One region of the Spirillospora sp. CA-128828 genome, then DNA from elsewhere that is predicted to be linked to it. Evidence: riboswitches for the same ligand, from Rfam matches in the RefSeq annotation. Region 1 holds a riboswitch; the other holds the start of a gene.
The links. Region 1 has a riboswitch for cobalamin ahead of ACQPXG_RS44275 (ribonucleoside-diphosphate reductase subunit alpha). Riboswitches for the same ligand answer to the same signal wherever they lie in the genome.
Positions count from the first base shown of each region.

Region 2: linked by a shared signal. The riboswitch ahead of cobN (cobaltochelatase subunit CobN) and the one ahead of ACQPXG_RS44275 (ribonucleoside-diphosphate reductase subunit alpha) in region 1 are both predicted to bind cobalamin.

Region 1 is NZ_CP191986.1:9,210,268-9,214,048, forward strand. It holds gene ACQPXG_RS44275 (ribonucleoside-diphosphate reductase subunit alpha) at 1-2,141, opposite strand, end outside; cobalamin riboswitch at 2,233-2,452, opposite strand; gene ACQPXG_RS44280 (MFS transporter) at 2,548-3,198, shown strand; gene ACQPXG_RS44285 (YcnI family copper-binding membrane protein) at 3,278-3,781, shown strand, end outside.
Region 2 is NZ_CP191986.1:5,906,302-5,910,082, forward strand. It holds gene cobN (cobaltochelatase subunit CobN) at 1-2,766, opposite strand, end outside; cobalamin riboswitch at 2,819-2,942, opposite strand; gene ACQPXG_RS28745 (alpha/beta hydrolase) at 3,107-3,775, opposite strand.

The DNA.
Region 1 (3,781 bases):
GTGCGGGCGGCGGCGAGGTCGATCAGCGCCTTCTGCGGCAGTTCCCAGGCGGTCCGGTAGAGGGTCCGCATCTCCTCCGGCAGGTCGACGAGGCCCTGGACGGAGCCGTTCGCCTTCTTGATCGCCTCCCGGACGGCCGGCGTCCACAGCCCGAGCGACTTCAGGTCGTCCACCAGGTAGCCGTTGATCTGCAGGAACTCGCCGGACAGCGTCTCGCGCTTGAACAGGTTCGACACCTGGGGCTCGATGCACTCGTAGCAGCCCGCGATGGACGCGATCGTGGCCGTCGGCGCGATCGCGATGAGGAGCGAGTTGCGGAGCCCGACCTCGGCGACGCGCGCGCGGAGGGCTTCCCAGTCGGCCGGCCGGGCCGGCGTCGCGTCCGGGAAATGGTCGATGTGGAGCCGGCCACGGGCGGTGCGCGTCATGTCGTAGGCGGGCAGCCGGCCATGCGCGGCGGCCAGATCGGCGGACGCGTTGTACGCGGCCAGGGCGATCTCCTCCGCGATGCGAGTCGACAGTGAACGGGCCTCGTCCGAGTCGAACGGCAGGCGGAGCGTGAAGAAGACGTCCGCGAGCCCCATCACTCCCAGCCCGACCGGACGCCACTTGCGGTTGGCCTTCTCCGCCTCCGGCGTGGGGTAGAACCCCCTGTCGATGGTGCGGTCCAAGAACCGGACGGCGGTGCGGACCGTCGAGCGGAGCCGCTCCCAGTCCACCCCGGACGGACCCACGTGCGCGGCCAGATTCACCGACCCGAGGTTGCACACGGCCGCCTCGCCGTCGCCCGTCACTTCCAGGATCTCCGTGCAGAGGTTCGACAGGTGGACGGTCTGGCCGGGCTCGGCCGTCTGGTTGCAGGCGCGGTTGGCGGCGTCCTTGAACGTCATCCAGCCGTTGCCCGTCTCGGCCAGCGTCCGCATCATTCGCCCGTACAGCTTGCGGGCCTGAATCTGCCGGACGAACCGCCCCTCCCGTTCCGCCTCCCGGTACGCGGCGTCGAACGCGTCACCCCAAAGGTCGGCCAGCTCGGGGACCTCCTTCGGATCGAACAGCGACCACGTCCCGTCGGCCTCGACACGGCGCATGAACTCGTCCGGGATCCAGTTGGCCAGGTTGAGGTTGTGGGTGCGGCGCGCGTCCTCGCCGGTGTTGTCGCGCAGTTCCAGGAACTCCTCGACGTCGGCGTGCCACGGCTCCAGGTAGACGCAGGCCGCGCCTTTGCGTCGCCCGCCCTGGTTGACGGCGGCGACCGACGAGTCGAGCGTGCGCAGCCACGGGACGATCCCGTTCGAGTGCCCGTTCGTCCCGCGGATCAGCGAGCCCCGCGACCGCACCTTCGTCCAGGAGATGCCGATCCCGCCCGCGTACTTGCTGAGCCGCGCGACCTGCCCGTACCGCTCGTAGATCGACTCCAGCTCGTCCCGCGGCGAGTCGAGCAGGAAGCACGAGGACAGCTGCGGACGCGCGGCCGCCGAGTTGAACAGCGTCGGCGAGCTGGGCAGGTACGACAGCGTGCTGAGCAGGCCGTACAGCTCGGCCGCCTCGTCCACGGCCGTGTTTCCCGAGGGGGGACGACCCCCCACGCCCCCCGCCCCGACTCCGTCGGGATGAGTGAGCCCGCACGCGACGCGCAGCAGGAAGTGCTGCGGACGCTCCAGGACGAGCCGCGACCGCGGATGCCTCAGCAGATACCGGTCGTAAAGGGTGCGGAGCCCGAAGTACTCGAACCGGTCGTCTGCGGCCTCGTCGACGAGGTCATCGAGCGCGGCCGCGCCGGCGGCGACGAACGCGGCCGTGGCGTCCGCCAGAAGCCCCTCCCGGTGCGCGGCGGCGACGGACTCGGCGAACGTGCGGACGCCGGCGGACGCGGCCTCGTCCCTGATCCGCAGGGCGAGGAGCCGCGCGGCGACCCTGGAGTACCCGGGTTCGGCGGGCACCAGGGCGGCGGCCTCACCGATCGCGAGGTCCCGCAGCGCCGCCGTGTCCGGCTCGTCCCTCCCGGGGTTCGTCCCCCCACCGGAACCCGGCCGGACTGCGGCGAGAACCCGCCCCGGGTCCACATCGGGCACCCCGTCGCAGGCCGCCTCGACCTCGGCCGCGATCCCCGCCGGCAACGGCGCGACCAGAGCCTGTGTCACGTGCATCTCCCCTCGCATGCCGCCTCGCGGAGGCATGCGAACGGGACGCGGCGGCATACCGCGCTCCGCCACCGGCCTGCCCGCGAGGCACTGGACGAACAACCTGCTGGCAGGTCTTCGGACTCGCGGGCGTCGCCTCGTCGAGGCGCCCTACTGGCCGTCGCTTCCCAGGCCACCCCGTGGCCCAGTGCGTGATGACGGCGGTCGTTCCCGCTCACCGCTGCGGGGCAGTCCCGGACTCACACCGGGTTCCCTCTTACGACGCCCCCGCCGCGTAACGGCGGGGGCGAACCAGCACGGGGTTGAACCCTACATGTAGTCGGCGATCTTTGTGTAACCCCAAGATGTTGGGCGTGTCGGTGGGGATCCGGGGGTGGGCTGCACGCACCCGGCACATGGTGGGACGATGGGTGCCGTCATGCCCCCGACCGCCCCGCATCCGCTGTTCCGGACCGCGCGCGCCGTGGTCTTCGCCACCGTGTGCGTCACGTTGGCGACCCTCGGGCACGTCCTGGCGGGCGGCACCGGGGTTCCGGCCTGGGCGGCGATGGCGGGATTCGTCGCGGTTCTGGGCGTGACGCTGATGCTGGCGGGCCACGAGCGCTCGCTGGCGACGATCCTGGGCGGCCTTCTCGGCGGGCAGTTCGCGCTGCACACGCTGTTCACGGCCGCCGCCGACCCGATGGCGCACCACACGCCCGCGGTGCACACCGCCATGACGAGCGGCATGGGGGCGGACACCGCGGTGCCGGCCGGACACGGCGGCAACGGCCTGGTGATGACGCTCGCGCACTGCGTGGCCGCGCTGGTCGCCGCCGGATGGCTGCGGCACGGCGAGCGGGCCGCGTGGACGCTCGCCCGGCGCGTCGCCGCCGCGGCCGATCGTCCGATCAGGCTGCTGCTCGCCCTGTTCGCCGTCGAACCGGCCGAGCCTCCCGCACGTCCCCGTCGCGCGGCGGGGGCGGAGGCCGCCGTCACGGGCGTCGGACGCGCACTACGGCACCATGTCGTCCGGCGGGGTCCCCCGCCGCGTTCGAGGGCGCTCGCCCACCTCTGAGGCAGAGCGCCGTACGTCACCGGACGCCGGTCCACCGGCGCATCCGGCCATTCCCGTACGACTCGAACGGAGTTCCGTCATGTCCTTCCTTCCGCGTGCGCGCCGCGTGGGCGCCATCGCCTCGCTCGCCACCGTGTCCGTGATCGGGCTGGCCACGGCCGCGTCCGCGCACGTCACCGTCAACCCGAAGACCGCCGAGCAGGGCTCGTACGCCAAGGTCTCGTTCCGCGTCCCGAACGAGCGCGACGACGCGTCGACCACCAAGCTCGTCGTGAACCTGCCGGCCGACCATCCGCTGTCGTCGGTGTCGGTCCGCCCGCTGCCCGGGTGGACGGCGAAGGTCGAGAAGTCCAAGCTGCCCAAGCCGGTGAAGACCGACGGCGGCGAGCTGACCGAGGCCGTCACCAAGATCACCTGGACCGGCGGCAAGATCGAGTCGGGCCAGTTCCAGGAGTTCGACGTCTCCATGGGGCCGCTGCCGACGGACACCGACCAGCTGGTGTTCAAGGCCGACCAGACGTACTCGGACGGCGAGGTCGTCAAGTGGGAGGAGGCCCCGGCCGAAGGCGCCGCCGAGCCGGAG
Region 2 (3,781 bases), 3.3 Mb from region 1:
GTCCAGCATGGCGACGACGTGCGGGAACGCGTCCCGGAAGAAGCCGCTGATGCGGACGGTCACGTCGATGCGCGGCCTCTTGAGCTCCGCGACCGGGATCGGCTCCAGCGCCGTGACGCGGCGGGACGCCTCGTCCCAGACCGGGCGGACGCCGAGCAGCGCCAGCACCTCGGCCACGTCGTCGCCCGCCGTGCGCATCGCGCTCGTCCCCCACACCGACAGGCCCACCGAGCGCGGCCACTCGCCGTGGTCGGCGCGGTAGCGGTCCAGGAGCGAGTCGGCCATCGCCTGCCCGGTCTCCCACGCGAGGCGGCTGGGGATGGCGCGCGGGTCCACCGAGTAGAAGTTCCGGCCCGTCGGCAGGACGTTGACGAGGCCGCGCAACGGCGACCCGCTGGGACCCGCCGGAATGTAGCCGCCGTCCAAGGCGTGCAGGACGTGGTCGAGCTCGTCGGACGTCCGCGCCAAGCGCGGGACGACCTCGGTCGCGGCGAACTCCAGGACGCGCTCGACGGGTTCGCGGCGGTCGGCGGGGACGGCTTCGGCGACCCGGCCTGCGGCGTCCACGGCCCAGCCGGCGTCCTCCATGGCCTGGACGAGGGAGCGGGCGGCGGCCTCGGCGGCGTCCACATCCGCGAGCGACTCGCCGCCGTCCTCGCTGAGACCGAGCGCCTCACGCAGGCCGGGCAGCGTTTCGCGTCCCGACCACATCTGGCGGGCGCGGAGCATGGCCAGCACCAGATCGACGCGGGTCGCGCCCTCGGGTGCCTCGCCGAGGATGTGCAGGCCGTCGCGGATCTGCGCGTCCTTCACCTCGCACAGCCAGCCGTCCACGTGCAGGAGGAAGTCGTCGAACTCGGTGTCGTGCGGGCGATCGTCCAGGCCGAGGTCGTGGTCGAGCTTCGCGGCCTGGATCAGCGTCCAGATCTGCGCGCGGATCGCGGGCAGCTTCGCCGGGTCCATCGCGGCGATCGTGGCGTGCTCGTCGAGGAGCTGTTCGAGGCGGGCGATGTCGCCGTAGGTCTCCGCGCGGGCCATCGGCGGGACCATGTGGTCCACGAGGACTGCGTGCGCGCGCCGCTTGGCCTGCGTCCCCTCACCCGGGTCGTTGACGAGGAAGGGGTAGATGAGCGGAACGTCGCCGAGCGCGGCGTCGGTGCCGCACGACGCGGACATGCCCGCCGCCTTGCCAGGCAGCCACTCCAGGTTGCCGTGCTTGCCGACGTGGACGATCGCGTGCGCGCCGAACTCGTCCGACAGCCACCGGTACGCGGCCAGGTAGTGGTGGCTCGGGGGCAGGTCGGGGTCGTGGTAGATCGCGATCGGGTTCTGCCCGAAGCCGCGCGGTGGCTGCACCATGACGACGACGTTGCCGGCGCGGAGGGCGGCGAGCACGATGTCGCCGTCCTGCACGAAGAGCTCCCCGGGCGGCGGGCCCCAGTGCCGCTCCATCTCCTCCCGCAGGTCCGGGGGGAGAGTGCGGTACCAGCGTTCGTAGGACGCGGCGGCGATGCGGACGGGGTTGCCCGCGAGCTGCTCTTCGGTGAGCCAGTCCTCGTCCTGCCCTCCGGCCGCGATGAGCGCGTGGATGAGCGCGTCGCCGTCCTGCCCGGCGACGCCCGGGAAGCCTTCGCCGAGGTCGTACCCCTCGTCCCTGAGCCGGGCCAGCAGCCGGACCGTGCTCGCGGGAGTGTCGAGCCCGACGGCGTTTCCGACGCGGGAATGCTTGGTCGGATACGCCGACAGCATCACGACGACGCGCCGCCCGGCGGGCGGGACATGCCGCAGGCGTCCGTGCCGGACGGCGATCCCGGCGACCCGCGCCGCCCGCTCGGGATCCGCCCGGTAGACGGTGAGGCCGTCCTCGTCGATCTCCTTGAAGGAGAACGGGACGGTGATGATGCGTCCGTCGAACTCGGGGATGGCGACCTGCGACGCGGCGTCCAGCGGCGACAGCCCGTCGTCGCTCGCCTCCCAGTCGGAGCGGCTCGTCGTGAGGCAGAGACCCTGCAGGATCGGGACGTCCAGCGCGGCGAGAGCCCCGACGTCCCACGCCTCGTCGTCGCCGCCCGCCCCGGCCGTCGCGGGCCTGGACCCGCCCGCCGCGAGCACGGTCACGACCAGCGCGTCCGCCCGGCGGAGCGTGGCGAGCAGCTCGGGCTCGGCGGTGCGGAGGGACGAGCAGAACACGGGCATGGCCTGCCCGCGCGCGTCCTCGATCGCCTCGCACAGCGTCTCCGCGAACGCGGTGTTGCCCGCCATGTGGTGGGCGCGGTAGTAGAGCACGCCGATCACGGGGCCGTCCTGGGTGCGGGCCTCGCGGTCGAGCCGTCCCCATGTCGGCGTCGGTGCCGGCGGCGCGAACCCGCGTCCGGTCAGCAGCACGGTGTCGGACAGGAAGGCGTGCAGTTCGGCGAGGTTGGCGGGCCCGCCATGGGCGAGATAGGCGTGCGCTTCGGCGCAGACACCGCCGCTGACCCCGCCGCTGACCGTGGACAGCTCCATCAGCTCGGCGTCCGGGGCCTGCTCGCCACCGAGGACGACGACCGGGCGGGGGCCCGCGAGGAGCGCGTCGAGGCCGTGCTCCCAGGCCCGTCGCCCTCCGAGCAGGCGGACGACGACGAGATCGGCGCCCTCGGTCAGCTCCGGCAGATCGTCCACGGCGAGCCGCGCCGGGTTGCCCAGCCGGTAGGCGGCGCCGGACGCGCGGGCGCTCAGCAGATCGGTGTCGGACGTCGACAGCAGCAGGACGGTGCCAGCGGACACGGTCGTTCCTCCCCTGGGGTCCTCGCCCCGGTCGCGGGTGTCGCGACGGCAGGAGTCTCCTGGCTCCCGGATCGATGCTCGCCCCGGCCTTCCCGTCCGTGCGGACAGTGGCCTCAAGCGGGGTTCGCTCCCCGGTCACAGTGGCGGGACCGCGCCGGATTCGCACCGGCTTCCTCCCATTGCCATCGCCTGGGCAGAAGCGTACGGCAGCGCGGCCCGCCTGCAAACAGCGGCGGGCATCCTTCCATGCGCCGTCAGCCGCGACGGGCGGTGATGATCCAGGCCTGGCGCAGTACCTCGTCGTGCCGCCACGGTTCGGCGTCGTAACCGCCGGCGTCCATCAGCGGAGCAATCCTTCCTCGGCGGCGTACGCCTCAAGGCGGTCTGCCAGCTCGTGCGGGCGGCTCAGCGCCGGGGTGTGCCCGCCGTCGATCTCGTCGGGGGTGGTGCCCAGGCGCTCCCGGGAGACGCGGCGAAGGAATCCGGCGGGGAACACCCGGTCGTCGCGGCAGATCAGGACCCGCGTGGGAACGTCGGGCCAGGCCCGCAGCGGAAACGGCTCCCCCATCCGGGCCTCGGACTGGGCGCGCCCCCGCTTCAGCGCCTCGGCGGCCAGCTCCGGTGGGACGTCCTGGTAGAACAGGGCGACGACATCGTCGTAGCGGCCCCGCTCCTCCCGGTCGTATCCGGTGCCGGCCGAGTAGCCGGCGGGCGACTCTCCCGGCGCCGGGATCATGGGCGCGACCAGGACGAGCAGTTCCACCGCCACCCGGTCGCAGACGAGCGGGGCCGTGAAGCCGCCGGACGACTGCGCGACGACGACCAGATCGGTCCGGTCGCCGATCGCCTCGGCCACGGTGCCGGCGTACTCGGGCAGGCCGGCCGAGTCGTCCTCGCAGGGAAGATCCGGCGAAACGGTGTCATGACCGCGCGCACGCAGTTCGGCCTCCACCAGATGCCAGTACCAGCCGACATCGCCGGCGCCGTGGATCAAGACGAATGTGGCCATAGTGGC